3 regions of the Litorihabitans aurantiacus genome follow, and region 1 is predicted to be linked to each of the others. Evidence: riboswitches for the same ligand, from Rfam matches in the RefSeq annotation. Region 1 holds a riboswitch; each other region holds the start of a gene.

Region 1 (10,494 bases):
TTTCGATAGCGGGCGGCGCCACCGGGTCGGATGGTAGGGAGATGGGCCAGACCAGGGTGTACTCGTCAAAGTGTGCCGTTACGAGGCCGAGGCCGCGTGCGAGGTTGTCCCACGAGAGTAGCCAGAGGTCGCCGGTAATCACCTGCTCGTTCTCAAGGTGTGGTTTCCAGCGGTCGGGGCTAACGCCAGCAGGGGGTGTCTCGAGGGATAGGCGCGTCATGATTTCTAGCCTGCAGCAGTTCCGTTACGTCCGCGGTAGTATTTCAAAGCCTCAGTCTTAGCGGGTTCCGAAAGAGTGCCCAGAAAAGAGCAGAGGGCTGGGTCGCCGGTCAGGTCCTTTCGGACGGCTCGCAGAAAGCGGAGGGTCCAGTGGCCGTCTCGAGTGAAGGGCATGTCGGGCGTTGCAGGACTGGGAAGGTCGCCGGGCATCGACGTCGTGGTGATGCGCGGTAGGCCCTTCCAGGCAACGGGGTCGTGAGGTGACATCGAAACGCACACGACCGGGCGTGATGTCTTCGTGTCATCTCCATCGAGGGTGGCGTCGCGATGAACTCGGTACACGTCGCCGTTTTCAGCAACATTGTTAGGCACGGCCCTCAACGTAGCTCATCCAGCCGGCTGGTGTCTGGTCATCTGGCCATGTGGTTGCGACGAACCGCACACGCGCCAGGGTTCATGTAGTCAGCGGAACACATCCGAAGTGGCTGAGGCGGTCGTCAGTGCAGCTCGGAGAGGACGACGCCCGCCGTACGGACGGCGTCGGACTCCGCGAAGACGTGACGGCCATCGAAGCCCTCGGGCATGCGTAGGTTCGACATGCCGGAGTGGATGAGGTGGATGTCGCGGGGGTGGGCGAGCGGGCCGAGGTCGACCTGCTCGCCGGTGTCGAGCCGCACGTCGACGAGGCCGCTGCGCATGTGCTCGTAGGCGCAGGTGACGATGCGGGCGTCGCGATTGTCGGTCTGGTCGTCCCTGCTGAGGGCGACGCGCGCGGCGTGGTGAGAGGTGAGGACGTAGTACATCTCCCAGTTGGTGTCCGCGACGCGCACGACGGCAAGGACGAGCTCGCCGTCAAGCAGGTGCCCGGCGAGGGCGCATTCGAGGACGGGGACGGTCTCTGGCTGGACGCCGACCCCGAGGGCGAGGGGCAGGGGGTCGCCGGTGACGCGGCCGTCGGGGGGTGTGGTCGCGGAGGATCGGGCGCACGTGTCGACCGTAGGGGAGAGGGGCGACAGCTGCTCGGGGTCCGCCCGAATGCGGGAGTTTGAGGGGCGTGCCACGATCGGGCCATGTCGCCGTGGACCCGTCCATCAATTCTCAGCCCCAGCCGCCAGAGCGACGCGCGTCGGCACCTCTTGCGATACTTCGCCGGAAGCGACTACTCCGGGTCCTACTTCGAGGAGGTCGGTGGAGACAGGGTCGATCCAAACCGGGTTACCTCGGAGGATCTGGTGGCGCTGGCGATGCTCTCGGTTCCGGTCCAGGGAGCGGCGGCGCGCGAGCTCCTCGGGGGAGGGCCGGCGCTGCGATCGCGGGCCTCCTGAAACAGATCCCAAGCCGTGCGAGTCTTGAGTTTCCGGACGGCCGGAAGATCCTGCAGTCCGAATTGCTCCTACAGACCTGGGTCGAGGTGAGGAAAGTCCGCACCTTCGGTCCGGTGCGCACCAGCAAGCTCCTGGCTCGCAAGCGCCCCCACCTCGTTCCCATCTATGACGAGCACATCAGGACGCAGTTCGGAGCGCCTCACAGCGGTGACCAGTGGAGCGCCTGGGCGGGTATGTTCGCGGACCCCACGCTCGTTCAGCACCTCGCTGCGCTGCGCAGGAGTGCTGGCGTGGATGGCAGCGTCTCACTGCTGCGGGTCCTCGACGTCGTCGTATGGATGGAGGGGAAGCACGGTTCCAGCGTCCCGGAGTCGGCGAGGACAGCCCACGCGGAGCTTTAGGGGGTTGCCGAGGCCCGTGACAGGGGCCCATAACTTCTCAAAGTTATGAGTCGGGGGCATGACTGGCGTAGGCGGTCGAGCCGCCGCTGATGCGCAGTTTTCCGCGCGTGGCAGCGGTTCGGTGGTCCATCGCGACCGTCACGCTGGACATGCTCTGCCGCCCATAAAGAGCTCATAACCGGACCACTCCAATGGATCGGTCCACGCTGAGACGTCGTCGGCGGCGCACTGTCAGGCCGCGACCTTCGAGCGTGACAGCCGGCCGCCCGACGCCGGCCCCGCCCGCTCAGTCCCGCCCGCCAGCCCCCTCCGCGAACTCGAACGCGACCGCAGCATCCGGGTCGATCCCGCTCACGATCCCGCGGTAGAACGCCATCGCCTGCTCGCGCAGCAGCTCGTCGTTGCTGTCGAGGTACTCCTGCTCGACCCCGCCGTCGAGGATGGTGCCGACCATCTCGACCTCGTCGATCTCGGGGGTGACGAAGCTGAGCACCCCGTTGTTCTCGACGACGAGCTCGAAGCTCTCGTCGTCGTGCCCGATGAGGACGAACTCGGGGATGGTGATGAGGTACTCGCCCTCGCCGGTCTCCTCGATCGCGACGTCCTCGCCCTCGATGCCCGCGAGCGCGCTGAACTCGTAGCGCATGAACGAGGAGCGCGCGCTGCCCGGGATCGTGATCCCGAGGACCTCACCGGTCGAGCTCTCCTCCAGCAGGCCCTGGATCCCGAGCGTCAGCAGCACGACCTGCTCCTCCGTCTCGACGGCGTCGAGCACGGAGACGTCGCGCGTCACCCGGTCGGTCGTCACCGTCGGCGCCGAGAGGTCGAAGCGGCCCGTGAGCGTGAGGACGAGCAGGATCGTCAGCACGGCCGCGGCGAGCCACCCCAGCCATCCGAGCCACGGTCGTGAGCCGGCCTGGGATCGAGTCGTCATGTCGTCTCCGTCGTCAGGTGCGTGCCGATCCCCCTCGAACGTAACGGCTCGGAGGCGCGGCGCCACGAACGGCTTTCGTGCCCCGCGCTCAGCCACCCATCTCCCACCGCACGATCCCCGCCAGCCTCGCCGCGTCCACCCCGAGCACCATCCCCTCCGGCAGCGACCGCTCGAACATCGCGACCACCGACCGCGCCGACGCCTCCGCGGACGCCGGGTGCGCGCTCGACCACGCGCGCCAGGTGACGACCGGCTCGGGCGACGGCGGGGCCCAGCCTCCGCCGTCGAGCACCGCCTGCGTCACCCGTCCCTGCGGCCCGAACCGCTCCGCCCACGGCACGACGGCGCGATCGCCGTCGACCATCCGCCCCATCGCGACCATCAGCTCCCGGGAGGCGTGGCGCTGGGCGAGCAGTCGCTGCGCACCCTGCACCGGCCGCGGAACCCACCTCGGCAGCGCGTCGACGGCGGCGCGGCACCGCAGGCACTCCCGCGTCCACCGGATCGCCACCCCGGGCCGCGGCCGCAGCTGCGCGTGGGCCACGCGCCAGCAGATGTCGCACACGCGCGCTGACACGAGCCGGCAGCCACCCGGGACCTCGCGGGGGTAGCCGACGGCGAGTCCGTGCACGCGGCAACCGCTGCTGCCGGTGTCCAGGCCGATCACACGCTCGCACGGCCGTGGCTCGGGGTCGCGGCGCCGCACGAGCCCGACGTCGATCCCCGGCCGACGCGGCACGCGCACGAAACCGGTACCCGGCACCCAGTCGAGCACGACGTCGCGGCTCACCATCGAGGTCAGCCACGCGCTGGTCTCCGGCGTCGCGTCTGTGGTGAACGGATCCTCGAAGAGCCGGCGGGCGTGATGGAGCAGCATCCACTCGGGCGACTCCATCATCGCCATCTCGAACGGCCACGGCAGCTCCTCCCAGTCGTGCCCGAACGGCGCGGCGAGGACGGAGGTGGGGACGAACGCCTCGAGGCAGGCGTTGTCGGGGTGGTCGGCGTGGTGCATGGGGGCGCGGACGAGGTCAGGCACGGTGGGGTCCTCACGGACGGGCGCCGGCGCGGGCGACGGCGGAGCACGACTTCCCATCGCGGGTGCGGCGGGCGGGTCTTGCTCCGGGAGCACCGTGCCGTGCGGCGCGGTTGCTGGCCAGCGAGCCGGAGGGCTTGGCGCTGGTCCTCGTGACCGGGCACCACTGTGCCACGGGGTGCCGACATCGGCGCGGTGTGCCGCGCTTCTTGCGAGCCCCGGTCTCAGGGGCCCTTGTTGGTGGTGAGGTTGGTGGGTCGGTCGGTGACGGGGACGTCGATGGCGCTCTCGAGGTCGTAGTCGAAGGTGCCGTTCTGGGTGGGGCCCTGCCAGGTGATGGTCCAGTTGCTGGTGGCGGTCAGGGTGTAGGTGCCAGGGGTGGTCCAGTGGTGGCCGCAGTCGGGCTCGTCCTGGAGGCTCATGGTGGCTGGTGGGGTGGCGATCTGGTCGCGGGTGCAGGTGAGGGTGGTGCCGTCGCCGGTGTCGTAGATGACGTCGTCCAGGGTGGCATCGAGGGTGATGGTGATGCCCTGCTCGTCGACCGCGGCGGACAGTGGCCCGATCGCGGCAGGCCCTCCCTCGGCCCAGAAGTAGGCGGGGGCGCCGATGAGGACGTTGGGGTCGGCCAGGTTGGGGCGCGGGGCCATCCCGAGGGTGATGGGGTCGAGGTCGAGCTGTGTCAGTGCCTGCCGGGCGACGGCCTCTTCGTCTACCGTGCGAGCGGCCTCAGCCCAGTACATCTCGGCCGTCGGGCACTCCGCGATCGTGTCACCCAGGGAAACGAGGCAGACGTACGGAGTGCACTGGACGATGATTCCGTCGGTTCTACCCGCCCAGGCGGGGTCGTCCGGTGCTGGCTGCGGCGATGCTGGCTTCGCATAGCAGCGCCCCGTCCAGGACCCCGCGTACGTCTCGCACGGAATTGTCCGACCCCCTGTTTCGCACACTCGCGGGACGGTAGGTGCGGGCTCGCCGTCCGGCGGTGGCGGGCCGCCCGGCTTTCCGTCGTCGTAGCAACCCGTCGAGACTTCACCCGTGACCGGGTCCTTCCGCTCCCAGCAGATCTCGGCGGCAGCCGCGTCAGGCGTCGGCGCCACGACCATTGCCCCGATGAAGAGGAGCACGACAGCAGCGAGGGCCTGAGCGCGACTTCTCAGCATGTCTGGTCGGGTTGGGGTTCGATCTCCTCGATGGTCCAGAACACGTCGGACTGCTTCTGCAGCCTGACCTGGGTGGGGAAGCGGGTGCTCGGGCGCTCGCTCTGCTCACCATTCGCCTCGAACGACGTCACGGCTGAGGAGTCCACGCAGACGACCGCATCCGCCATCGGAAAGTCTTCCGGGTTCGCGGGCAGGGTGACCTGGAAGGAGGAGAGGGCCACGTCGCCCTCGGTCCGTTCTCCCGTGGCGGCCATCTGCTCGTAGTAGGACGTGAGCGGCGCCTGCAGGTCCGGCCCCCAGAAGTGGGCGAGCTCCTCCTGCCACGTCGCGTAGCTCGCGGCACCGACACGGCCGAGGGCGGCGTAGTACTCGACGACGGTCAGCTTCGCCGCCTCGATGTTCTGCTCCTCGGGCGTGAGCGTCGGAGTCTCTGTCTCGCTCGCCGTCGGGCTCGGTGTCTCGGTCGCCGTCTCCGTGGGCTCCGCCGACGTCGAGCTCTCGGTCGGCTCCGGTTCCTCGTCCGGCGAGCAGGCGGTGACCCCACCCACGACGATCCCGAACGCAGCGAACCCCGCTGCCACGCGCGCGTAGCGCCCACCTCTGGTCATGGTTCCGCCCCCTGACGCCTCCAGATTGCTGCCGAGAGTAGGGCACCCCGACCCCGCCCGACCAGACCCGGTGCCCGATCTGTGGACAGCGACCACACCGCCGATGAGGTCCGCGGCCCCCCCGCGCGACGACCGCAACTGACCCTGCGCCGTCGTTCCCGCGCATCGACGAGGACGCAGGACCCGGATAGCCGAACGACTGTTGCGCCCGACACGGATACGAACTCGCATCCGTGCCGAGCGCAACAGTCGCGAAGGACCAGCCCCCGGAACAGCCCCCTACTGCTGCACGGTCGCCTTCCCCTCGACCCACCGCCGAGCCCCCACACCTGCCGGCCGGTACACGTAGTCGTCCGCCCCGCCCACCGCCCCGAGCACCTCGGCCTTGTGGCGCACCACGTCCCGCACCACAGCCAGCGCCGGCGGGCAGATGTCCAGCGGTTCGCGCTGGGCCGGGTCGGCCAGGACCTCGCGCAGCTTGGCGTAGTACGCCGTCTTCATGTCGGCCGAGATGTTCACCTTGGCCACGCCGCGCTTCACGGCCTCCGACACCTCGGAGTCCACCGCGCCGGATCCGCCGTGCAGCACCAGCGGGATCCGCACGGCGTCGGTGATCCGCTCGATCAGGTCGAGCTTGAGCTCGGGCACGAAGCCGGGCGGGTACACCCCGTGCGCCGTTCCCACGGCGACGGCGAGCATGTCCACGCCCGTGTCGTCCACGAACTCCTTGGCCTGGGCCGGGTCGGCGAACACGAAGTCCTGCATCTCGGCCAGGGAGCGGGGGTCACGCGGGCCGATCGTGCCGATCTCACCCTCGACCGAGACCCCCACGAGGTGCGCCATCTGCACCACCTTGTGCGTGAGCGCGACGTTCTGCTCGAACGGCAGCAGCGACCCGTCGATCATCACCGAGGTGAAGTCGTGCCGCAGCGCGGCGGCGGCCTGCTCCACCGTGGCGCCGTGGTCGAGCTTGACCGCCACGGGCACCGAGGCCGAGCGGGCCATCGCGAAGACCGAGGCGAGGAAGTGGTCGCCCACGAACTCCCAGTCGTCGGGGTGGATCAGCAGGATGACCGGCGAACCGACCTCCTCGCTGGCCGCGAGCACGGCGGTCAGCATCCCGAAGTCGCTGATGTTGTAGGCGGGTACGGCGAACCCGCGCTCGTAGGCCGTGCCGACGATGTCGCTTCCGGTGAACAGCATGGGGTGGTCTCTTCTCTCGAGTGCGGCGGGAGCCGGGTCAGGCCTTGACGGCGCCGGCGGTCATGCCGCTGACGAACTGTCGCTGGAAGAACAGGAACAGGACGAGGACGGGCACGCTCCCGAGCACACTCATCGCCATCATCTCGCTCCACTGGAACGAGTGCTCGCCCATGAGGAGCTGGATCCCGACCGGCACGGTGCGGTTGGACCGGCTCTGCGTCAGCGTCAGCGCGAACAGGAACTCGTTCCACGCGACCATGAACGTGTAGGCGCCCACCGAGACGATCCCGGGGCGCGCGGCCGGCACGAGCACCTGCCACAGCGCGCGGAGCGAGCTTCCGCCGTCGACCTTGACGGCCTCGTCCAGCTCCTTCGGGATCGTGTTGAAGTAACCGGTCATCATGAGGATCGCGTAGGGGATCGTCGCGACCATGTAGGTGAGGATCAGCGCCCACAGGGTGTCGTACAGCTTCAGCCACACCACGAGCCCGAAGTACGGGATCAGCAGCGTGATCGGCGGCACGGCCTGCACCGAGATCACCACGGTGTTCACCAGGCTCTTCAGCGGGAACTGGAACCGGCTCAGCGCGTAGCCGGCCATGATCCCGGCGAACAGCGTGAGGGCGACGACGGTCAGCGCCACCGTGTAGCTGTTGGTGAAGAACCGCAGCTTCTCGGGGTTGGTGAGGATCCCGGTGTACGCGTTCAGCGTGAACGTGTCCGGCAGGAACGTGGGCGGGTACTGGAAGATCTCGGTGTTCGGCTTGATGGAGCTCAGCAGCATCCACAGCGCCGGGAACCCGGCGAACAGGGCGCCCAGCGAGAGCCCGATCCACAGCCCGACCTTCTGGGCGGCCTTGGACCGGCGCCCGGTCGAGGGCCGGCCCGTGGTCGCGGAACGGCCGCGCGACGTCGCGATGGCAGTCATGTCAGTCCCTCGCCTTCTGGTGGCGCACGTAGAACAGGGCGACGATCGCCGAGATCAGGAAGAGGATCACGCCGCTGGCGGACGCGAGCGCGAACTGCCGCTTCGAGAACGCCAGGTTGTAGGTGTATGTGGCGATGGTCTCGGTGGCGTTCAACGGCCCACCGCCCGTCGCCAGGAAGATGATCGGGAACTGCTGCAGGTTCCAGATGAAGTCGAGCATCGCCATCGCCAGGATGATCGGCGTGAGCTGCGGGATCGTGATGCTGAAGAACTTCGCGCGCCACCCCGCGCCGTCGATCGCCGCGGCCTCGTACAGGTCGCTCGGGATCCCCTGCAGGCCGGCGAGCAGGCTGATCATGAAGAACGGGTAGCCGGCCCACACGTTGATGAAGATGACCGAGCCGAGCGCGAGGTCGGGGTTGGAGAACCACTCGACCTTGGTGCTGATGAGGTTCAGCGTCTCCAGCACGTAGTTGATGACGCCGTTGGGGTTGAGCAGCAGCTGCCACAGGATCACCACGATCGAGGCGGTGAACACCCACGGCAGGATGTAGATGACGCGGAACAGCGAGGCGGCGAGCCGGGGGAGCAGCCCGCTGTTGAGCATCATCGCGAACGCGAGGCCCAGCAGCAGGTGCAGCGCCACCGAGGTGACGGTGAAGACCCCCGTCTGACCCAGCGCCTTGCGGAAGATCGGGTCGCCCAGCAGCGTCGCGTAGTTCTCGAGGCCGACGAACTCCGGGTCGCGCACCATGATCACGTTCGAGAGCGTCGAGTACGTGAACACCATGACGACCGGCACGGCCATCATGACGAGCATGACCAGCAGCGTCGGGGACATGTAGCCGTAGGCCGTGAGGCTGGTCCGCCACCACCGGCGTGTGCGCGGGCCGGTGCGGGGGCGCTCCGGGCCCGGCGTCGGCAGCGGGTTCGGGGCGGGGATGGGTCGAGTTGTCGTCGCTGACATCGTTCTTCCGCTGGTCGGACGGATCGGCGGGCGCCGATCGGGGGTGGAGACCGGTGGGTGCGGGCGGCAAGGGGATCGCCCGCACCCACCGGCGTCAGGGGCTACCCGTCGAGGACGCCCGACCAGTACGTCTGCAGCGACGCCTGGGTCTCGGGCACGTCCGCCTCACCCTGGAGGAGTCGGACGAGGTTCTCGTTCAGGTTGCGGTTCAGGTCCAGCGCGAGCGGGAGGCCCTCGAGCTCGGTGACGAACTCGCTGCTGGAGTAGACGTCGAACGCGAGCTGGTAGAGCTCGTCGCCCTCGACGAAGCCGGGCACCGAGTTCACGTTGCCGGGGAACCCGGTGGCCTCACCGGCAAGCTCGGAGTTCACGTCCTCGCTCAGCAGCCACTGGATGAGCTGCCACGCCTCGGCCTTGTGCTCGCTGTTCTCGGCGATGCCGAGGCCCCAGCTCGCACCCGCGATGCCCGAGGACTCACCCTCGCGCGCCGGCACCGAGCCGATCGAGAAGTTGAGGTCCGGGTTGGCCTCGCGGATGCCGGAGATGTGCGCCAGCGAGCCGATCATGAACGCGTTGCGGCCGGCCGTGAACTCCTCGACCTTCTGCTGCTCCTGCTGGGTGAACGCGCCGGGGGTGACGTACCCGCCGTCGTACTGGCCCTGGAGGAACTCGAGCCAGTCCGCGACCTCGGGCGTCTCGAAGTTCGCCTGGCGGTCCTTCAGCATCCGGTCGCCGGAGGCCCACAGCCACGACTGCGAGTCGAAGCCGGCCGGGGACTGCACGTTGATCGGCAGCGACCAGGCGTAGACGTTGCTGTTCGGGTCGGTCACCGCGGCGGCGGCCGTGTCGAACTCGTCCCACGTGGTCGGCAGCTCGTCGATACCGGCGTCGTTGAGCAGGTCGACGTTGTAGTACATCGGGTAGGCGAAGTTGAGCGCGCGGACCATGTAGGTCACGCCGTCGATCTGGTCGTTGCTGACGAGCTCGGCGGGGTCGAAGTCCGCGTCCTCCATCAGCGCGCTCAGGTCGGTGATCGCGCCCTGGTCCTGCAGGTCGTAGACGCTCGCGCCGTTGATGGCGACGATGTCGGCCAGCGTGCCGGTCGCGGCGGCCGAGGTCTGCAGGTCCACCGTGGCGGAGTACGGGTTCGAGATCAGGTTGACCTCGATCCCCGGGTGCTCCTCCTCGAACCGGTCCATGAGATCGCGCATGACGCCCTCGCTCAGCTCGACCTCCCACCACTGGCTGAAGTCCAGCGTGACGGTTCCACCGGCGTCGCCGGAACCGGAACCGGAGTCGCCTGACGAGCATCCGGCGAGCACGAGAGCGGCAGCGGTGCCGGCCGTGACGAGCGCAGCGAGTCTGCGGTGCATCGGGTTCTCCTCTTTGAGATGGGGCGGGCCACCCCAGGAAGGTTGTTCGAAGGAACGTCCCCACGAACGTGGCCGAGTGCGACAGTACCCGAAGGTATTCGGAAGCGCCAGTCTTTGTTACCGATTCGAATCCCGACGCCGATCCATCGTCCCGCGCAGGGGTCGGCGGCGTCTCAGGGTCGCCTCGGGATCGGCTGAAGGTGTCCGCACGAGGCGGCCCTCGCCGTCGTGCCCAGGGGGTTCGCTCAGGCGAGGATGAGCTCGACGCCGCTCGCGCGGATCGCGTCCTGCGTGCTGGCGGGCATGCCCTCGTCGCTGACCACGGTGTCGAAGCGCGAGA
Region 2 (10,608 bases), 390 kb from region 1:
GGTGGTGCCGCCACGGTCGCCGTGATCGGTGGTGCGGCCACCGCCGTCGGCTCCGCGGGACCGACCCTGCTGCGCGAGGCGGCCCCGGCCGGCGGCGTCGCCCTCTCCGCCCTTCTTCTCGTGGGCGTGGCCCGGCGTCACCAGGACGCGCTGCCGCCCGCCCCCGCCCTGCGCATCCCCGTCTCTCCCGCCTGAGGGTCGTCGCGACCGGACCACGTCCGGCAGACGACATCGCGCCACGTGGCGCACCCACCCTCAGTCAAGGAGAAGGATCGATGCACGTAGTCATGCGTCGAGCACTGCAGACGGTGCTCGTGTCAGGCGGCCTGGTGGCCGCAGCTGCGGGGGCGGCTCACGCCTCCGACGGGTTGCTGGGAGACGTCGGGATCGACGTCCCGGTGACCGTTCCGGTGGAGGTCAGCGACGTCGCCGTCGGCCTCCTCGGTGACGCCGCCGTGGTGTCGCCGCCGGCGGCCCCGGCCGAGGCCCCGCCCCAGGCGCCGGTCGGCGGCGGTGGTGAGGTCGAGCGTCCGGTGGAGGCGCCGCAGGCGGCGGTCGAGGGCGACGGGCTCGCCGGGGACGTCTCGGTCGAGGCGCCCGTGACCGTCCCCGTCGACGTCGAGTCGATCGCGGTCGGGGACGCGACGGTCGTCTCGCACGAGGAGCCCGCGGCTCCGGCGCCGGCAGCTCCCGCCGAGGCGGCTCCGGCCGCTGTGGCGGAGGAGTCGTCGCACTCGGACGACGGTCTGGTCGGTGACGTCTCGGTGGTGGCGCCGGTGACGGTGCCGGTGGAGGTGTCCGACGTGGCCGCGGGTGTCCTGGGTGATGCCGCGGTGGTCTCGCACGAGACTCCGGCTGCTGCTCCGGCTGCCCCGGTCGAGGCGGCTCCTGTCGCTGTGGCGGAGGACTCGTCGCACTCGGACGACGGTCTGGTCGGTGACGTCTCGGTGGTGGCGCCGGTGACGGTGCCGGTGGAGGTGTCCGACGTCGCAGCAGGTGTCCTGGGTGACGCTGCGGTGGTCTCGAACGAGACGCCCGCGGCTGCCTCGGCCGCTCCGGTGGCAGTGGCGCCGTTGGGCTCGGGCTCGGGCTCGGACTCGGACTCGGACGACGGTCTGATCGGTGATGTCTCGGTGGTGGCGCCGGTGACGGTGCCCGTGGAGGTGTCCGACGTCGCTGCTGGTGTCCTGGGTGACGCCGCGGTGGTGTCCAACGAGTCGCCCGCTGCTCCGGCCGCTCCGGTGGCGGCTGCGCCGTCGTCGTCGGGCTCGGGCTCGGACGACGGCCTCGTCGGTGACATCTCGGTGGTGGCGCCGGTGACGGCGCCCGTGGACGTGTCCGACATCGCCGCAGGTGTCCTGGGTGACGCTGCGGTGGTCTCGAACGAGACCTCGGCTGCTGCTCCCGCGGCTCCGGTGGCGGCTGCGCCGTCGTCGTCGGGCTCGGGCTCGGACGACGGCCTCGTCGGTGACATCTCGGTGGTGGCGCCGGTGACGGCGCCCGTGGACGTGTCCGACATCGCCGCAGGTGTCCTGGGTGACGCCGCGGTGGTGTCCAACGAGTCGCCCGCTGCTCCGGCCGATCCGGTGGCGGCTGCGCCGTCGTCGTCGGGCTCGGGCTCGGACGACGGCCTCATCGGTGACATCTCGGTGCTGGCACCGGTCACGGTGCCCGTCGACGTGAGCTGCATCGCCGCCGGAGTCCTCGGCGACGCCGCGGTTGACTGCACCACGACGCCCGCGCAGCCGGTCGACACCACCCCGGGCGCCGAGGCTCCCGGCGGCGGTACGGGCGGTGGCGGTCTCATCGGCGACATCGGGATCGAGCTGCCGGTGACCGTCCCTGTCGACGTCGGCTGCATCGCGGTCGGTCTCCTGGGTGACGCCACGGCCGAGTGCACGACGGCCGCCGTCGACCCGGTGGACCCGGTGGACCCGGTGGACCCGACCGACCCGGTGGACCCGACCGACCCGGTCGACCCGGTTGACCCGACGGATCCGACGGACCCGGTCGACCCGACGGACCCGGTCGACCCGACGGACCCGGTGGACCCGGTTGACCCGACGGACCCGGTCGACCCGACGGACCCGGTCGACTCGACGGACCCGGTCGACCCGACCGACCCGACCGACCCGACGGACCCGACGGACCCGACCACGCCCGTCACCCCGGTGACGCCGGTGACCCCGGTGACGCCGATCGACGTCACGACCCCGGGGACCACCCCCGGCGGCTTCATCAGTGACGACGGCCGCGTGATCACCGCGACCGGCACCACCGGTGCCGGCACGACCATGCAGGTCGCGAGCCAGCAGTCCTCCCTCCCGACCACGGGCGTCACTCCGTTCGCGGCCGGGATCGCAGGGCTCCTGCTCCTCCTGGGGGCGGCTGCGCTGCGGTACTCGCGTCGGTCGACCTCGGCGGTGTGAGGCTGCGTCGACCACCGACGCGTCGCACCTGCTGACGCACGCCACGACGTCTCCCGGGCGGGCCGCCCGCCCGGGAGGCGCCGTCGTGCGCCGGAGCGGGACGGGATGCGGACCGATGTCGGACCCTCGTGACACCTTCGCTACCATCGGCGGGACCATCCAGAGCAGCTGAGAGACCTGGCTCGACGACGCTGCAGCAACCCCCGTCACGGGTGCGGGTGCTACCGCCAGGCCCGATGGAGGAGTGAGCATGACCGATTCCGCATCGTCCGACTGTCGTCACGACGGCGGCACCCACGGCTACGCGGGCGATCTCACGCCCGCCGAGGCGTGGGAGGCGCTGGAGCAGGACGGCGAGGCCGTCCTCGTCGACGTCCGCACCCCCCAGGAGTGGCAGCACACCGGGGTGCCGGACCTGACGTCGCTCCACCGTGACGCCGTCCTCGACCCGCTGCAGACGTTCCAGGGGCCGAACCCGGACTTCCTCGAGGCGCTGACGCGCGCCGGTCTCACCCCCGGCGACAACCGGACCGTCCTGTTCGTGTGCAAGTCGGGCGGTCGTTCGATCGCCGCGGCCCAGCTCGCGACGTCGGCCGGGTTCGGCCCGGCGTACAACGTGCTCGAGGGCGTCGAGGGTCACGCCGGCCCCGGCTGGGCGGGTCAGGGCCTGCCGCTGCGCGCGTGGGAGGGCGAGCGATGACCGACCCGCAGCCGCGCTCGCACCTGCCCGAGGGACTCCGTCCGGCGACGCTCGCCGTCCGCGGCGGCCAGGAGCGCACCGGCTTCATGGAGATCTCGGAGCCGCTGTTCCTCACGCAGGGCTACGCCTACCCGCGTGCGGCCGACGCCGAGGCCGCCTTCCTCGGCGAGCTCGACCGCTTCACGTACACGCGCTACTCGAACCCGACCACCTCGGCGTTCGAGGAGCGGCTCCGGCTCATCGAGGGGGCGGAGGCGTGCTTCGCGACCGCGACCGGGATGGCCGCGGTCTTCGCATCGATGGCGTGCCTCGTGCGCCAGGGCTCGCGCATCGTGGCCGGGCGCGCGATGTTCGGATCCACGCTCCTCGTGCTGGACGAGCTGTTCACCGGGTGGGGCGTCGAGACCGTCTACGTCGACGCGCACGACACCGCGCAGTGGGCTGAGGCGCTGGCGAGGCCGACCGACGTCGTGTTCTTCGAGACGCCGTCGAACCCGATGCAGGACATCGTGGACGTGCCCGAGGTGAGCCGCCTCGCCCACGCGGCGGGCGCCGTCGTGATCGTCGACAACGTCTTCGCGACGCCGGCGCTCCAGCGGCCGCTCGCGCTCGGCGCCGACGTCGTCGTCTACTCCGCCACGAAGCACATCGACGGCCAGGGGCGCGTGATGGGTGGGGCCGTGCTCGGTCCGCGCGACTACGTCACCGGGCCGCTGCAGACCTTCATCCGCAACACCGGCCCCACGATGAGCCCGTTCAACGCGTGGACGCTGCTCAAGGGCCTCGAGACGATGGACCTGCGCATCGCCCGGCAGTGCGAGAGCGCGCTGCGGGTCGCGCAGTGGCTCGAGACGCAGTCGGCCGTGACCGAGGTCCGCTACCCCTACCTGCCTTCGCACCCCCAGCACGAGCTCGCGAAGGCGCAGCAGAGCGCGGGCGGCACGGTCGTCGCGTTCACGCTCGACGGGCCGCAGGATCCCGACGGCGGGAAGCACCGCTCGTTCGCGTTCCTGGACGCGCTGCGGATGATCGACATCTCGAACAACCTCGGGGACGCCAAGTCGCTCGTCACGCACCCCGCGACGACGACGCACATGAAGACCGGCTACGACGGGCGCCAGCGCGTCGGCCTCTCGGAGACGACGATCCGGTTGTCGGTCGGGCTCGAGGACCCGGACGACCTGCTCGACGACCTCGCGCGGGGGCTCGCCGCCGGGTTCTGAGGGGTTGGTGGACGTCAGGCGTCAGGCGGCGCCGCGCGGCCGGGTGGCGGGCCGCGTCGTGTCGGGTGTCTCGACCAGCGTGCTCACTCCGCCGATCTCGCGCCGGTAGCGGTGCCCCTCGGGCGTGCGCCACAGCGCGGCACCCGTGGCGTCGAGGGTCAGCTCGTGACCGAGGTGCGTCTTCACCAGGTGGTGGTGGCGGCACAGCGGCCGGAGGTTCGCCGCGGTCGTGTGCCCCGCGGGCCAGGGCGTGACGTGGTCCAGGTCGCACGCCGAGGCGAGCACGGTGCACGACGGCGCGACGCACGTCGGGTGCATCACGCGCACCTCCCGCGCGAGGGCCGCACCGGGGACGTACCCGGCCCGGCCTGCGGCTGACCCGCCGCCGTCGGTCACCTCGACGGTGCGGCCGTCGGTCACCTCGACGGTGCGGCCGTCGTCGTGATCGGGACCGGCGGCGACCGGCGTGACGCTCACGGTGAGGTGCGACGGCGGGTCCACGGCAAGCGCCCGCGCCGTCACCGGATCGAGGGGGCCCAGTCCGAGGACCGCCGGCACGTCGACGCCGAGGCGGCAGCTGGTCGGTGCCTCGAAGGTGTCGTAGGGGTTGGCGGCGTCGTCGACGAGCGCCGCCGGGGAGAACTCCCACGCGTAGGCGTCGGCGGCGCACGGGTGCGCGTCCGGGGTCGCGAGGTGGGCGTCGCTCAGCTGCAGGGTCAGCCGGGACGTGGTTCCGCCGAACGGGACGAACGGCGGTGGTGCCTCGAGTCGCGGGTCGAGGATCGACTCGGCGAGGCTGCGGGCCGGCGGAGGTGGTGGTGGTTGCGCCGCCGTCGGTGACCCGGACGCCGGCGGGGGAGCGCCGCGCTCCGACGCCACGTCGCGCGATCGTCGACGCGAACGCCTCCGGGCGTCGCGCGCCAGGCGCCGCACGGCGGGGAGCGCCTGCGACGGAACAGTGAAGAGTTCTGGTTCCGGCGTCGACGCCCACGCGGGTGCCGATGCCGGGTCTGGTGCAGACACCAGGGTCGATCCCGACGCAGGCACAGACCCGAACGCCGACCGCGACGACGACGCGGGGGCTGGGTCGGCTTCGTCGGGCGTTGGAGGCACGGTCGGCGTCGCGGGTCGAACGAGCGGCGGCTCAGCGGAGGCCCCGGCCGTCGCGCCGCCGGGGGATGACGCCGTTACCCCGAGTGCCGGTGCCCGGAGCGCCGGCGACCCGAGTGCCGGTGCCCCGGGCGCCGGCGACCCGAGCGTGGGGGCCTGACCAACGTGAGCAGCGCCGTCGTCACCTTGGCCACCCGCCCGCCCGCACACGTCGATCCGCCCCGCCGCGAGCGCGTCGGCCGCGACCGCCACGACGGCGTCGGCACGGAGCTGGTCCAGCGTCCGGGCGTCGCCAGCGGCACGTGCCGCTCGCGCGGCCGCCTCGGCCATCGCGTGGACAGAGGCCACGTCCATCAACGGGGCCACGAGGCGGACGGACGCCTGCCCGTCGGGCAGCAGCCGCACGGACTCGAGACGCCGACGAGCGGTCGCCCGCACGGCGCGCTCACGTGCAGCACCGGGATCGACCTGCACCACCACCGCCTGCACCCGCGCGCGCAGCTCCTGGTGCGCGAGCCCGGGCGCGTCGGGCAGCACCTGCTCGCAGACCGCGAACGAGACCTCCGGCTCGGCGTCCACGAGCACCTCGGCGAAGACGCTCGCCTTCCCGGCGTCGATCCGCCCCTGCGCCAGGGCGGTGCCGACGGGGTGCAGGACGTCCTCGTACAACCGCCCCTCGCCGACCAGGCGCGCCGCCCGGTGCCGGGAGATGCCGAGCCGCATCGCGATCGAGTCCGCGGCGCTCCCCCTCATCTCGACGCGACCCGACCGGCGGCGCTCCCGCTCCACGACCGGCTGCCGGGCCTCGAGGGCCGCCGCGGCGTCGCGCTGGGCGGCGGCCGCCCACGCCTCGACGCCCGCGAGGGCGGCGATGGTCTCGACGAGCGCCGCGGAGTCGAGCGAACGCAGCCGCGCGTACTCGGTGAGCTGGGCGAGACGTTCGAGGAGCTCCTGCGGCGCGCCACCATCGTCAGGAGCACCGAGCCCGAGGTGCTCGCGCACGGCAGCGGGACTCTCGGCCCTCCGGCCGAGATCCCACGCTGCGACGCCCCCATCGAACATGCGTCCAGTTTACCGGCTACACATGCAAAAATATAGGGGGTCGGAAGAATCTGTGGACAGACGTTCCGTCCGGCGGACCGCCGCCACCGTCACTCCTCCTCGACCTCCCCGTCCCGCCAGTGCTCGACCGTCTGCAGGATCCAGAACGCCGTGTAGAGCAGGAGCAGCACGACCTCGATCCAGAACACGAGCGGGAACGCGTCGTCGTCGCCCACCGCGAGCCACACCACGAGACCCGCCACCACAGACGCACCCATCGCGACCCCTATCGCGAGGTACGAGCGGCGGTAACCGCGCTCGCCCATCCGCCGGGGCCGCGGCGGTGGCGACGCCCGCCGCGCGTTGATCCACACGACCGCCACGAGCAGCGCGAAGAACGTGATCGCGCTCGCGTAGTGCGCGTACGCGAGGAACGACGCACGCCCGAGCAGGAACCACGCCGTCGTGATCGCCCACAGGCCCACCGCGATCGCGACGGCACGTTCGGAGCCCGCCCGCCACGCGCGGCCCCGCGCTCGCGCGCGCACCGCTCGCACGCCCACGAGCACAAGGGTCGCGAGGCCCACCAGGAGGTAGGCGGAGACGTTGTTGGCGACGTCGGGCTCCACCTCGACCGGGACGCACGCCACCTCCACGTCCGGGCACGAGACGGGCAGCCACTCGCCGCCGGGGATCGAGGCGAGCACCACCGGCGTCGGCACGAGCCCGACCAGCGGGACGAGCATGCCGGCGACGTCGAGGAGCCCGTCCTCCCATCCGGGCCGCCCCTTGATGGCGAGCAGCGCGAGCCCGACGGCGATCAGCGAGCCCACCAGCACGCCCCGGACGGGGGAGTAGAAGGTCGCGCTGATCGATCCCGGGATGACGCCGACGCGTGCGATCTCCACCCCGACCCCGGTCAGCAGCAGCAGGCCCGCGCCGACGAGGCCGACGCGCAGCGCCCGGTAGGTGTCGAGCGTCGGGGGCGCCGAGCTCGCCGTCGTGGAGGAGGCCGCGCGTCGGTCCGGCGAGTCCGCCGCCCCCGAACCAGCCCCCGACCGCGTCGCCCCGTTCATCGTCCCCGGGTCCTTCCGCCCGGTCGCCCCGGTCGCACCCGCCGCCCCAGCGGCGCGAGCAGCGACGGCGAGAGCCCCGCGCCGCCGTCGTACGCCGCCCAGGCGAGCCACGCCATCGGCGACATCTCCGAGGCCTGCGTGTGCACGTCCTCGGGGAGGTAGCGGGTCATGCCGCGCAGCTCGTCCTCCCAGGCGCGAGCCGCGGCGCGCCGTCGCTCGCCGTCCTGGGGCAGTCGCTCGAGCGCCCGCGCCTCGCGCAGGGTGATCCGCTCGAGGTGGTGGGCGTTCGCGTTCTCGTGCCGGGTCCGCGCGTCCGGCCGGTGCCGCGACGGGCCCGGGGCGAGCAGGTCGAGCGCGAGGGCCGCCGCGAGCAGGGCGTCGACACCGCCCAGCACCCACCACCACACCGGTGGTCCGGTGCCGAGGCCCCGCCCGGCGGTCAGTCCGGTCACGACGGCGAGCACCAGGCCGAGCGTCACCACCACCCCGGCAGCGGTGCGGCCCGGGCGATCGCGGTGCGCACCGGGCCCGCGCCGACGACGCTCCACCGCGAGCTCCGCGCCGGCGGCGAGGGCGAGCCCGAGCATCGAGCCCGTCAGGACGAGTGTCCCGGCGGCGATGGTCCGGGTGTCGATGCGTTCGCCGAGCACGACGATCGCCGCAACGGCCGGCGCGAGCGCGAGCACCAGCACCAGGGCCCACCACAGGGCACCGTGCAGCTGCCCCGGGCCCGCCGCGGCTCCCGAGAGCGCCGGGTCTCCGGTCGAGCCCGCCGAGCCCGCCGAGCCCGCTGAGCCCGCCGCCCCGGCCGAGCCCCGGCGCGACCGCCACCGGGCGAGCTGCCGTCGCCGACCCTCGAGCGTCACCAGCCGCGTCACGACGTCCCGCGGCAGCCCACCGCCCGCGGCCGAGGCGGTCACCGCGGCCCGCGCGGCGGCACGGATCTGCTCCTGGGTGCCGAGGACCTGCACACTCACGACCCCGCCACCTCCGTCACCCTCGCCCCGACCCGCGCGGGCTCAGACCCGCAGGCTGCCGTAGGACGCGAACACGGTGTCGCTCGGCACGATCTGCCGCCCGAGCGGCGTGAGCGTGATGGGGATGATCTTCAGCTCGGCGATCGCGAGCGGGATCCCGATGATCGTCACGGCCAGCGCGACGGCGCTCACGACGTGCCCGATCGCGAGCCAGATCCCCGCCACCACGATCCAGATCACGTTGCCGACGGCGGAGGCCGTCCCCGCCGTCGGGCGCTGCACCGCGGTGCGTCCGAACGGCCACAGCACGTACCCGGCGATGCGGAACGAGGCGATGCCCCACGGGATCGTGATCACCAGGACGAAGCAGATCAGGCCGGCGACGGCGTAGGCGAGCGCCAGCGGGAGGCCGGCGAGCACCAGCCAGATCACGTTGAGGACGAACCGCAGGAGTGCGCGCATGCGTCCATCCTGCCCGGTGCGTCCGACACCGAGGGTGGGCGCCGCCGTCGCCCTCGTCGGCTGTGGACGTGCACGAACCGGAACAGAACTGGAAACCCGCCGTCATCGCGCGGAAACCGCGCGTTCCTAGGTTGACGACGCGGCCACCCTGACCGGCCGCGCCTCGCCCCTTTCCTCCCTTGGAGCTGCCGTGAAGGCATCCGGTTCCGCACGCGCCCGTGCGCTCGCCGTCGTCCCCCTGCTCGCCGCCCTCGTCGTCCCGCTCGCGGCCCTGCCCGCGCAGGGCGCGCCACCCGACACGCCCCCGCCGCCCACGAGTGAGGAGGCGACGGCGCCGGCCCCGGGCGAGGTCGTCACCGCCGACTACTCCACCCTCCCCGACCCCACGGAGCGCGGCCCCTTCACGCCGGCCACGATCCAGGAGACGAAGCTCGGCCTCGTCGACCTGCAGGAGCCGGCCTCGGCCGGAAACGCCCCCACGCCGCGGACCGCGCAGAGCCCCGAGCGCATGCAGATCCGCGGCGCGCTCTACCACCCGCAGGACCGTACGCAGCCGTCGCCCGTGATCGTGCTCGTGCACGGCAACCACGGCTCGTGCGACACGGGGACGAACAGCGCGGACCTCACCTGCGCCGAGTTCAAGCGCAACGAGGCCGGGTACGCCTACCTCGGCGAGAACCTCGCGACCTGGGGCTACACCGTCTTCTCGGTGTCGCAGGACCAGCTGATGATGCGCCAGGACAACCCCAAGGGGAAGGGCATGCACCAGCGCCGCCTCCTCATCGCCGCGACGCTCGACGCCCTGACCGCGGCCAACGCCCCCGGCGGACTCCCGCTCGACGCGAACACCACGATCGGTGACACGCTCGCGGGCCGCCTCGACATGACGCGCATCGGCCTCATGGGCCACTCGCGCGGTGGCGACGCCGTCACCAGCTTCATCGACTACAACCGCATCCGCACCGACGGCCCGCGCTACCCCCTGCGCGGCGTCATCTCGCTCGCGCCGGTCGACTACGAGCGCAAGGCCCCCTACGGGACGCCGTACATGTCGATCCTGCCGTGGTGCGACGGCGACGTCTCCAACCTCCAGGGCGCCCGCTTCTTCGAGCGCGGCCAGTACGTCAACGGCACCGACCCCTTCCCGCTGATCCAGTCCTCGCAGCTCGGTGCGAACCACAACTGGTACAACACCGTCTGGTTCGCCGACGGCCAGGACGGCGGGAACGTCGCCGACGCGGCGTGCGGCAACTCCGCCCCCACGAACGGCAACAACGTCCAGCCGAACAACCTCCGCCTCTCGGGCGCCGCGAGCCTGGACCCCTGGTCCTACCTCATCGACAACTCCGACACCTTCAACCCGCTGGTCAACACGAAGATCTCTGGCGACCCCGCGCGGATGGGCGACCAGGAGAAGGTCGGCCTCGCCAGCATGGCCGCGTTCTTCCGACGCTACGTCGGTGGTGAGGGCGCGTTCGAGCCGTACATGACGGGTGAGCTGTCCACGACGGAGGACCACCTCCAGATCCCGGCCTCGGCCTGCCCCACGAGCGAGTCCGGTGCGCGGATCGACTGCGCCGAGCGCGTCTC
Region 3 (10,608 bases), 2.4 Mb from region 1:
CGACAGGTCGAGTGTGATCACCACAGGAGTGCCGGACACCCTGCGGGAAACACCGACGAGTCAGGGGTGGTCTCGCCCTCGCCCGCAGGCGTGGCAGGACGTCGCGCCGGATCACCGACGGAGGGACTGTCGGTGTCGATGAGCAACGGTGGGTCGCCGAAGTCGAGCCGGGGTCGGGTCGGGGGCGAGGAACCGGACGCGCTGCCCGACAGGTCACCCACCGGCCGGGATCTGGCCTCCGGCGGGGACGTGGCCTCCGGCGGTGACGTGCCCACCGGTAGGGGTCTGGTCTCCGGCGGGGACGTGGCCTCCGGCGGAGACGCGGCCTCCGGTAGGGGTCTGGCCTCCGGCGGGGACGTGCCCACCGGTAGGGGTCTGGCCTCCGGCGGGGACGTGCCTACCGCGGTGATCGGGGACGGCGGTCGGGACCGTGGGACGAGCAGGTCGTCGTGGAGGCGCGTCGTGGTTCCGATCGCGACACCTCCCGGCTCGGTGAACTCGAACCCGCCGTGCACCGACGTGATACGCGCGCGCTGCTCGTGGACACGGTGGTGGTGGGCGGAGCAGAGCGTGACGGCGTTGCCCAGGTCCGTTCCGCCGCCGTGCGACCAGTACGTCAGGTGGTGAACCTCGCACCACGACGCGCGCATCCGGCATCCCGGCCACTGGCAGTGCCGGTCGCGGACGAGCGCGGCGCGCCGGAGCGGGCCCGTGAACGTCCGCTCCGCGCGGCCGAGGTCGAGCGGCTCACCGGTCGGGTCGAGGACGGTGCGCTGCAGCACCGCGTCGCACGAGAGCACCTCGAGTGCGGCGAACGGCAGCAACGTGCCATCCATGAGCTGGGCCAGCGGGGGAGGAGCATCGAGTCCGCTGCGCTCGATCGCCGCGCCCGTCATCCGGCCGTGGGCTCCTGCTCCAGCCACGGGCGTTCGCGCCGTCGCATCTTCGTCGATGGGCGGCGCCGCGCCGGGCGCGTCACCCCGAACCCCCAACGGCGTACCTCCGCTCGTACCGGTCGTCCCTTCGCGGCGGCGCCGGGACAGGACCGCCCACGTCTCCTCCCGCAGCAGGACGCTCAGGTGCGGCCGCAGCTGCGCACCGGCGCGGTCGACCCCGACTCCGAGCGCGCGATCGCACAACGACACCAGCGCGTCGGCGGTGCGCTGCTGACCGGAGCGCTCGTCGTCGGCCGCCGGCACGGGTGTGACGGCCTCCAGCGCCGTGCGGACGGTCTCGCCCGCCACGACGTCGAGGAACCCGGACAGCTCGACACCGTCCGCCCGCGCCACCAGGCGCAGGTACCGACGGTGGCGTGCACCCGCGAAGGACCGGTCGGCGGCGTCCGCCTCGAGCTCGGCCGCGCGACGCTGCAGCACACGCCTGAGCGCGGGGACGTCGAGCTCGCGAGCGGCCTCGACGATCTCCTCCGCGTGCGCACCCAGCTCGCGCCGAGCGCGGTCGCCGGTGCGGGACAGGACGGACGAGACCGCCTGGGCGTGGTCGATGGTCAGACCGCCGTCGGCGACGGCTCGGGACAGTGCGGGCATGAGGTCGAGGGTGCGCCCGAGCTCGTCCTCCGCGAGCGCCTGGCCTCGGCCACGGCGCGTGGCGAGCCCTCGACGCAGGGCGAAGTCGCGCTCGACCGCAGGGTCTCGCGCGATCTCGGCAGCCTTGACGGCGCCGGCGAGACGCGTCTGCACGAGCCCGAGGAGCGAGACCGCGCGGTCCACGGCGTCGAGCGCGTGCCGCAGCTCCGCAGGGGTGTGTGTCTCGTCCGCGACGGCGGAGGTGAGGGCGCCGAGATGCGTGAGAAGGGCGTCGGCGTGGTGCGCCAGCGACGAGGGTCGATCGGCGGCCGTCCGCACCCCGGCGCGCCCACCGCCGTTGCCATCCGCGACGCCCGCGACACGGCCACCACCTACACGCGCCTCCGTGGCCCCGACGGTCGTCGGCGCGTCCGGAGCTGCATCGCCCCGTGCCTCCGCCCGAACCTCGAGAACCCCGACCATCGTCCACCCCCTCGGCGCCTCAGCCCGGTGCCGACCCCCTGTCGAACACCTGTTGCCAAGATACCTCCGAGCACTGACATCGAGTGGGTCTCCGCGGACTCTGGGGATAACTCCCGCCACCGATGCACCCTCGAGGTTGACACGGCAACCAAACCCCCCGTAGCGTCATCATCACGGTCTTGAGTACCAGCGTTCAGCCCCGGCTTGCTGGTCGGCAACCCTCCACCTGCGGTGGGGTGCCCCGGGTGACGACCAGGCCCTGACTACCTGTCAGGGCAAGCGCTCGTCCGCATCTCGCGGAAGCTACGAGGAAGAAGTCCGATGGTCACGGCTCAGCAGATGATTCCCCTGCGACGCTCCACCACCACCCTCATGTGTGGTGCGCTCACCGCGCACCCGTGTATGCGCTGACGGCGGCCGGAAGATCCCGCGGACCACGCGTCCGCCGGAGCTCCACCGCTGGCCAGGCCAGCATCCTGCCGTCGTGCCCCGGCTCCGCCCCACGGAGCGATCCCGTCCCGCGTCACCGCGCCCGCCCGCAGCACCCCGCCTCGCCCCTCGCGAGCCCGGTGCACAGAGCCCGCGGCGCGACCACGGCCCCGGACGGTCCACACGTCACACATGACCCCGCCCCGCGGGGAGAGGACCTCGAACCATGTCGCAGCACAGCTCGAACCAGCACACCTCCCAGCCCAGCCAGCCCGACCCGAACCAGCCCTCGCGCCGTCACCTCCACCTCGGCCTCGACCTCACGTCGCTGGGCGCCAAGGCCTCGACGTTCGCCCGCCCCGGCGCCGCCACCGGTGACCGCGTCGACGTCGCCGCCGTCGCCGAGTACGTGGACCTGGTTCGCGCCGCCGGCGTCGACCTCCTGACCTTCGGCGAGTCCTTCCGCCTCGACGACGCCCCGCGCCCCGACGCCTGGCTCGACCCGGCCGTCATCGCCTCGCGCCTCGCCGCCGCCGGTGCGCTCGCCGACGGCCCGGTCGTCGTCCCGGCGCTCCCCGCCGGCTTCCTCGACCCGGTGCGCCTGGCCCGCGCCGTCGCCGGCATCCACGCCCGCAGCGGCGGCCGTGCCGGCTGGCAGCTCCCGATCAGCGTCACGGCGGGCGGCGTGCACGCCGAGGTCCGCCGCGTCTGGAACGGCACGCCCGGTGCGGCCACCGGCGGCCGCGCACCCCTGATCGTGACCGCGCCGACCGAGGCGACCACGGCCGTCGTCGCCGGCCGCCACTCCGACGTCGTGCGCCTCACGGTCTCCAGCCCGGTCGAGGCCGCGCGCCGCCGGCACGCGATCCGCACGGCCGCGCTCGAGGCGGGCCGCAACCCCGACGACGTGCGCGTGGTGGTCGACGCCGTCACCGTCATCGCGCAGGACGCCCCGAGCGCGCTCTTCCGTGCCGACCTCATCCGCGACCTCGCCGGCGCGTCGGACCGCGACCAGCTCACCGTCGCGGGCACCGCGCGCGGCGTCGCCGACGTCTTCGAGGACTGGTTCACCCAGGGTGCCGTCGACGGGTTCGTGATCCAGCCCGGATCGCTCCCCGCCGACGTCCACGCCCTCGCGGCCGAGCTCGCGCCGGAGCTGCGCGAGCGCGGCCTCCTCGGCGTCGCGGGGTCGACGACGGCGGAGCCCGCCCCCGCCGCGACCTCGCGTCCGGCGTCGCCCGCGTCCCGCTGACGATCCGCGGGAGGTGGACCGCACGCCCGGTCCACCTCCCGCCGCCAGACCACCCGACGACCACCTGCTGACCACCGATCGCCCGCACCCGCGCGCGCCCTACCCTGGGGGCATGTCCGTGATCGAGACCGACGCCCCCCGCGCCGCGGAGGGCCCCACCGAGGGCGCGACGTCGGTGACCGACGCCGTCCATGCCGTCGCCCGCTCCGCCAAGGTCGCCTCCCGCGCTCTGGTTCGCGCCACGCGCGCGACCAAGGACGCCGCACTGCACGCCATGGCCGACGCACTGGTGGACCGCGCCGACGAGGTCGTAGCGGCCAACGCCGTCGACGTCGCGCGCGAGCGGGAGCGTGGCATGAGCCCCGGTCTCCTGGACCGCCTCACCCTGACCCCGGAGCGGATCGCCGCGATCGCCGGGGCGCTGCGCGACGTCGCGGCGCTGCCCGACCCGGTCGGCGAGGTCGTGCGCGGGAGCACCCTGCCGAACGGGCTGCGGGTGCGCCAGACGCGCGTGCCGCTCGGCGTCGTCGGCGTGATCTACGAGGCGCGCCCGAACGTGACGGTCGACGTCGTGGGCCTCGCCCTGAAGTCCGGCAACGCCGTCGTGCTGCGCGGCGGCTCGGCCGCCGCCTCCTCGAACACCGCGATCGTCGCCGTCCTGCAGGACGCGCTGGAGTCGCAGGGGCTGCCGCGCGACGCCGTCGCGAGCATCGACGAGCACGGGCGGCCCGGGGAGTGGCGCTCATGCGCGCCCGTGGGCTGGTGGACGTCGTCGTGCCCCGGGGTGGGGCGGACCTCATCGCGACGGTCGTGCGCGAGTCGACCGTGCCCGTGATCGAGACGGGCGTCGGCAACTGCCACCTCTACGTGGACGAGGGCGCCGACGTCGCGCAGGCCGTCGCGATCCTGCTGAACGGCAAGACGCAGCGCGTCGGGGTCTGCAACGCGCTCGAGACGCTGCTGGTCCACCGCAGCGCCGCCGAGCAGTTCCTGCCGGCCGCGCTCGCGGCGCTGACCGAGGCCGGGGTGCGCCTGCACGCCGACGACGACGCGGCCGCCCTCGCGCCCGAGGGGGCCGACGTCGTCGCCGCGACCGACGAGGACTGGGCCACGGAGTACCTCAGCCTCGACATCGCCGTGCGCGTGGTCGACGACCTCGACACCGCGCTCGACCACATCCGCACGTACTCCTCGGGCCACACCGAGGTCATCTGCACGCGCGACGTCACCGCGGCGCACCGCTTCAGCACCGAGCTCGACTCGGCCGCCGTCATGGTCAACGCCTCCAGCCGCTTCACCGACGGCGGTGAGCTCGGTCTCGGCGCCGAGCTCGGCATCTCCACGCAGAAGCTGCACGCGCGCGGTCCCATGGGTCTGGCGGAGCTGACCACCACCACGTGGATCGTCCAGGGCGACGGGCACGTCCGACCCTGAGGACCCCGACGGACTCCTGACGGGCCGCGGCGACGTGCGAGACTGGGCGCTGGCACGGTGCCGCGCGAGAGGAAGAGATTGATGACGAGCTCACTGCTGGTTCTGGCTCAGGTGGCCGAAGAGGTCCACCGCCCCAACCCGTGGCTCTACGGCGGCCTCGCGTTCGCCATCCTGATGCTCCTGCTCCTCGCGACCTACGCGTTCCGCAGCGTCGGCACGCGTCGCCGCTGAGGCGGTGACGCCGCACCCACGCGGCGACGGCGACGCGCGGCGCCGCCGGACCGGGATCATGGGTGGCACGTTCGACCCTGTCCACCACGGCCACCTCGTCGCCGCGAGCGAGGCCGCGAGCCGGTTCGACCTCGACGAGGTCGTCTTCGTCCCGACCGGCACGCAGCCGTTCAAGGAGGCCAGCCGCGTCGCCCCGGCCGAGCACCGCTACCTCATGACGGTGGTCGCGACGGCGTCGAACCCCGACTTCACCGTCTCGCGGGTGGACATCGACCGTGCGGGGACGACCTACACGATCGACACGCTGACCGACCTGACGCAGCAGCGGCCCGACGAGGACCTGTTCTTCATCACGGGCGCGGACGCGCTGGGGCAGATCCTGTCGTGGAAGGAGGCGCACCGGTTGTTCGACCTCGCCCACTTCATCGGCGTCACCCGCCCGGGCCACGTGCTCGACGTCGGTGACCTCCCCGGCGACCGCGTCTCCCTCCTGGAGGTGCCGGCGATGGCGATCTCCTCGACGGCGTGCCGCGAGCGCGTGGCCTCCGGGCAGCCGGTCTGGTACCTCGTGCCGGACGGCGTGGTGCAGTACATCAGCAAGCACGGTCTCTACCAGCCCGACCCCCAGGGAGGCGCCTCGTGAGCACCCATCAGCCCGGGCAGCCGGAACGCCCCGACAGCGTGGTGGGGGAGCGTCGCCGTCGACGGCTCGAGGCGCAGCGCGCCGCCGCCGAGGCGGCGGCGACCACCGGGTCGCTCGAAGCGGTCCCGGGGGACGAGGCGCAGGAGGGCGACGGCGTCGCCGCACCCGTGCTGTCGCGTCGCCAGCTCCGTGAGCAGCGCGAGCGTCGCCTCCGCGAGCAGGAGGCCGAGCGGGGAGGGACGGCGGGCGACGGCGCCTCCGATGTGCCCGACGCCCCCGTGCTCGACGTCCCCACGCCGGCCGCCCCGGGCCCGGCACCGACCCCCGGGGCGCCCGACGCCGAGCCGGAGTCGACCCCGAGCGCCCCCGCGGCCCGGGTGGCGCCGGTCCGGGTCGCGCGCGCCGATCGCACGGCCTCCCTCCCGCCGGTCCCGCCCGCTCGGGAGGCGCCCGCGACATCCCCGGCCGACGACGACGCGTACGCCACGCCGTCGGGCAGCGCGCCCAACCGCCGCTCGATGCGCGACCGCCGGACCGAGGGACCGGCCGGCCCCGCGGGCCGCGGCGAGCGCGTGCCGCCGTCGCGCCCCGTGGTGCGCACGCCCGCGGCCGCGCAGGGCATCCGACGGGTCGACGAGACGGGCGCCCTCAGCGGGGTCACCTCCACGCGCGCGACCGAGGACTCCCCGGTCGAGGTCACCGGCCCCATCGACTGGAGCGCGTCGCTGGCCCCGGTGCCGGCGAGCCCCGCGCCCGAGCAGCCGCGCCCCGGGTCCGGCGCGACCTCGGCGCCGCTCACGCCGTCGTCACCGAGCACCGAGGGCGACGACGCCGTCGTGCCCCCGGTCGTCCCGCCCCGCTCCACGGCCGCACCGGAGCCGGCCACCGTGGCGCCCGCGCGCCGCTCCGTGCTCGGCGCCGGCCGCTCGGACGTGGACCGCCCGGTGTCGCCGGTCGGCCGTGCCGACGTCGAGCCCGCCGCGGGGACCCACGCGTGGGAGTCCGTGACGGGGGAGGGCCGTGGCGCCGCCGTCCCACTGCCGGGCGAGGCGCAGGTGCCCGACGTCGAGGGCGTCTTCGACGTCGTGCCCGACCCCGTGACCGCCGGTCAGGAGGTCGTCGACCTCGACCGCGAGCTCGAGCGGCGCCCGCTCTGGCAGACGTTCGCCGCCATCGTGGGGTTCGCACTCGTCGGGGTCGCCCTGGGCGTCGGAGTCTTCTTCCTCATCTCCTGAGTCGCACGGGCACGCGCCCGTAGACTGGGAGCGATCCAGTTCCTACCCCAGGAGTCCCGCGTGCCCGCCACCCCCACCGCCGTCGAGCTCACGATCGCCGCTGCGATCGCCGCCGCGGACAAGAAGGCCGAGGAGATCATCGCGCTCGACGTCTCCGAGCGTTTCGTGCTCACCGACGCGTTCCTCGTGACCTCCGGCTCGAGCGAGCGCCAGGTCTCCGGCATCGTCGACGGAATCGAGGAGGCGCTGCACGCGCGCGGCGTCAAGGCCGTGCGCAAGGAGGGCGTCGCCCAGGGCCGCTGGGTGCTGCTGGACTACGGCGACATCATCGTGCACGTCCAGCACTCCGAGGACCGCGAGTTCTACGCGCTCGAGCGGCTGTGGCGCGACTGCCCGGTCATCGAGCTGCCGGCCGAGGTGCGCGAGTCGGGTCGGGCGGACCAGGGCCTGTGACGGCGGGCACCGTCGTCCTCCTGCGGCACGGGCAGACCGACTACAACGTCGCGATGCGGCTGCAGGGGCAGACCGACATCCCGCTGAACGAGACCGGCCGCGCCCAGGCCGCGGAGGCCGCGTCGGTCGTCGCGGGTCTGAGCCCGACGGCGATCGTCGCCTCCGACCTCTCCCGCGCCGCCGACACGGCTGCCGCCGTCGCAGATCTGCTGGAGCTGCCCGTGACGACGGATCCGCGTCTGCGCGAGCGCGACTTCGGCGAGTGGGAGGGCCTGCACGGCGATGTCATCGCCGAGCGCTGGCCCGACGACTACGCGCTGTGGCGCGGCGGCGGCCACCCGGAGAGCGTCGGTGCCGAACGGCGCGGCGAGGTCGGCGTGCGCTTCGCCGCCGGTGTCGCCGACGCCGCGTCCGCGCTCTCGAGCGACGACACGCTGCTCGTGGTGGCCCACGGCGCGTGCATCGCCGCCGGCATCACCGCGATGCTCGGGCTCGACGCCGACGACTGGGGCGGCATCAGCGGGCTCGGCAACTGCCACTGGTCCGTGCTGACCGCCACGGAGCGCGAGCCGGGGTGGCGGTTGGGCGCGCACAACGTCGGGGCCTGACGGCGTGCGGCGGCCAGGCTCGGATCGTTGCAACGACGCCGATTTGGTCGATCCGGCTCGGCCCACGTAAGATGATCGAGCCCTGCGGGGCACGGGCTGGTTCGCCGGCACGGGGCATTGGCGCAGTTGGTAGCGCGCTTCCATGGCATGGAAGAGGTCAGGGGTTCGAATCCCCTATGCTCCACATCGTCGAGAAGGCCGTCCCTGTCGGGGCGGCCTTCTCGCATTCCGGAGGCGGGTGGACCCTAGAACTGGATCCCGAGCGAGCGTCCGGCGTCCTCCAGCCAGCCCTCGTACCAGCCGTCGGTCGTGCAGGGCGAGGACGAGTTCGCCACGATGGCCTCGTCGTAGCCGCCCCAGCTCAGCAGGCGGCAGCTCGCGTCCGACTCCGTGGCCTCGTACCACGCCGGGTTCTCGTTGAACCCCTGCTGGCTCGCGGCGTGCATGACGTCGAAGTGGTTGTTCCACTGGATCCAGTGGCTGTACTCGTGTGCGACGAGGAATGCGCGCTCGGACCGCACGCTGTCGCTGTTCCACCAGACGAAGATCACGTCGCGGTGGGAGGTGCTGTAGCAGCCGGCGACCGTCCACGTACCCGCGTCCGGGTGGTTCAGTCCGCAGTTGAGGGACGGGTCGTCCGTCGGGATCACCGTGATCCCGGTGACGCCGTCCTTCGCCAACCAGTCCTGGGGGTTGCGGTACTCGTCGTCGAACGCCGGGATCGGTGCGCCGAGCGGGACCGGGTCGGGCAGCGGCTGCTCCCACCCGCCGCTGCGGAAGACCTCCTCGGCCGTCGGCGGAGGCGGAGGTGGCGGCTCGGTGGTGGTGGGTGTGCTCGGCGGCTCTGTCGTGGCCGGGGGCGGATCCGTCGTCGGGGCTGCGGTCGGTGGGGACGTCGGGCCCGTAGGTGGCTCGGTGGGGTCGGCCGCATCCGTGCCGACGGCACGGACGAGGAAGGTCCCGATCAGGACGGCGACCACCGCCAGGGCAGCCACGACGATCGCGGCCACGGCGCAGCCGGACCCCCGCGGCGCTGTGCCACCGCGCCACTCGCGTAGCCCGGGTAGCCCTGGGCGAGGTGAGCGTGGCCACGGTAGGGCGACCCCGCGGGCGGACGCCCCTGCCACGCGTGGGGCGCCGGTCGTGCGCCCGACTGCGGGTGGTACGCCTGCTGTGGTGGAGCGGCCCAGGGGGCCCGGCCGGCACGCGCGCTCAGCCGGTGGTGCTCCTGCCACCACCCCCGGGCCGACGCCAGCGCCGCCGCGCGCTCCTGCTCGCTCCGCGCCGTCGCCGCCCTGGCCTCCCACTGCCGGGCGTGCTCGGCCGCCTGCTGCGGCGTCACCGGGGGCGTCCGGTACCTCGAAGTCCCACGCCGAACACCCTAGAGGGCGCCTCGTCGGCGCGGGGAACGGGTCTCCGTCGCCCGAGGGAGGCGGTCCGGCCGTCAGCCCTCGTCCGACGGCGTCCCCGCGCCCGCTGCCGCGATGACCGACGTGAGAAGGCCGGGAAACCGCGCCTCGACGTCGTCGATCCGCAGCGTGTTCAGGATCGCCGTGCCCTCGTAGCGCTGCGTGATAAGACCGGCCTCGCGCAGCACGCGGAAGTGGTGGGTCGAGGTCGACTTGCTCACCGGGAGGTCGAACGCGATGCAGGCCTGGTCGGAGTGGCCGCGGGCCAGCTGCGTCACGATGGTGCGGCGGACGGGGTCGGCCAGGGCGGCGAGCACGGAGTCGAGCGTGACCGCGTCGGCCTCGGGGTGCGTGAGCTCACGGGGCACGGGTCGGCTCCCTCCGCCGGGCGGGGCGACCTGCTGACGGTCACCGCTTGACGCACCCGAGTCTACCGGTCGTACGATCGTCGTCGTTGTACGACGAAAGTCGTACCAGTGCCGACCCGAGGAGTGCCCGCGTGACCACCCCGTTCGACCCCCTCCAGATCCGCGACGTCGAGATCCCGAACCGCCTCTGGATGTCGCCGATGTGCACCTACTCGGCCGACCCCGCGCCGGAGCTCGCGGGGCGCCCGACCGACTTCCACCTCGCGCACTACGCCGCGCGGGCGGCCGGGGGAGTGGGGCTCGCGATCGTGGAGGCGACGGCGGTCGTGCCCGAGGGTCGCATCTCGCCCTTCGACCTCGGTCTCTGGAGCGACGACCGCACCGCCGACTTCGCGCGCGTCGCGAGCGCGTTGCGCGACGGCGGGGCCGTCCCGGGCATCCAGCTCGCGCACGCGGGGCGCAAGGCCTCCACGGACCGCCCGTGGGCCGGTGGCGGCGTCGTGGCAGGTCCTGGCGAAGGCGGCGACGGCGGCGATA

The links. A riboswitch is a leader RNA that binds a small molecule or an ion and turns the genes downstream of it on or off. The one in region 1 is predicted to bind S-adenosylmethionine.
Region 2: it holds a riboswitch for S-adenosylmethionine, as region 1 does, so the genes downstream of both, QQK22_RS17395 (rhodanese-like domain-containing protein) here and QQK22_RS15600 (hypothetical protein) in region 1, are expected to answer to the same signal.
Region 3: it holds a riboswitch for S-adenosylmethionine, as region 1 does, so the genes downstream of both, QQK22_RS04195 (hypothetical protein) here and QQK22_RS15600 (hypothetical protein) in region 1, are expected to answer to the same signal.

Annotation. Positions count from the first base shown of each region.
Region 1 covers NZ_BSUM01000001.1:3,268,154-3,278,647, forward strand. The annotation lists gene QQK22_RS15585 (hypothetical protein) at 1-142, opposite strand, end outside; gene QQK22_RS15590 (hypothetical protein) at 717-1,280, opposite strand; gene QQK22_RS19430 (DUF6308 family protein) at 1,290-1,544, shown strand; gene QQK22_RS19435 (DUF6308 family protein) at 1,529-1,945, shown strand; gene QQK22_RS15595 (hypothetical protein) at 2,232-2,879, opposite strand; gene QQK22_RS15600 (hypothetical protein) at 2,968-3,918, opposite strand; SAM riboswitch class IV at 3,960-4,073, opposite strand; gene QQK22_RS15605 (hypothetical protein) at 4,140-4,562, opposite strand; gene QQK22_RS15610 (hypothetical protein) at 5,069-5,683, opposite strand; gene QQK22_RS15615 (ketose-bisphosphate aldolase) at 5,963-6,886, opposite strand; gene QQK22_RS15620 (carbohydrate ABC transporter permease) at 6,924-7,814, opposite strand; gene QQK22_RS15625 (carbohydrate ABC transporter permease) at 7,816-8,781, opposite strand; gene QQK22_RS15630 (ABC transporter substrate-binding protein) at 8,883-10,154, opposite strand; gene QQK22_RS15635 (DeoR/GlpR family DNA-binding transcription regulator) at 10,400-10,494, opposite strand, start outside.
Region 2 covers NZ_BSUM01000001.1:3,656,101-3,666,708, forward strand. The annotation lists gene QQK22_RS17385 (hypothetical protein) at 1-195, shown strand, start outside; gene QQK22_RS17390 (hypothetical protein) at 288-2,429, shown strand; SAM riboswitch class I at 2,582-2,672, shown strand; gene QQK22_RS17395 (rhodanese-like domain-containing protein) at 2,680-3,129, shown strand; gene QQK22_RS17400 (O-succinylhomoserine sulfhydrylase) at 3,126-4,352, shown strand; gene QQK22_RS17405 (HNH endonuclease signature motif containing protein) at 4,374-6,524, opposite strand; gene QQK22_RS17410 (hypothetical protein) at 6,614-7,579, opposite strand; gene QQK22_RS17415 (hypothetical protein) at 7,576-8,556, opposite strand; gene QQK22_RS17420 (YccF domain-containing protein) at 8,599-9,018, opposite strand; gene QQK22_RS17425 (alpha/beta hydrolase) at 9,209-10,608, shown strand, end outside.
Region 3 covers NZ_BSUM01000001.1:903,306-913,913, forward strand. The annotation lists gene QQK22_RS04190 (DUF222 domain-containing protein) at 18-1,865, opposite strand; SAM riboswitch class IV at 2,185-2,297, shown strand; gene QQK22_RS04195 (hypothetical protein) at 2,665-3,690, shown strand; partial or broken gene QQK22_RS04200 (glutamate-5-semialdehyde dehydrogenase) at 3,803-5,124, shown strand; gene QQK22_RS04205 (hypothetical protein) at 5,206-5,355, shown strand; gene nadD (nicotinate-nucleotide adenylyltransferase) at 5,414-5,998, shown strand; gene QQK22_RS04215 (hypothetical protein) at 5,995-7,233, shown strand; gene rsfS (ribosome silencing factor) at 7,294-7,686, shown strand; gene QQK22_RS04225 (histidine phosphatase family protein) at 7,683-8,294, shown strand; tRNA gene QQK22_RS04230 (tRNA-Ala) at 8,406-8,478, shown strand; gene QQK22_RS04235 (hypothetical protein) at 8,540-9,304, opposite strand; gene QQK22_RS04240 (ArsR/SmtB family transcription factor) at 9,739-10,071, opposite strand; gene QQK22_RS04245 (NADH:flavin oxidoreductase/NADH oxidase) at 10,203-10,608, shown strand, end outside.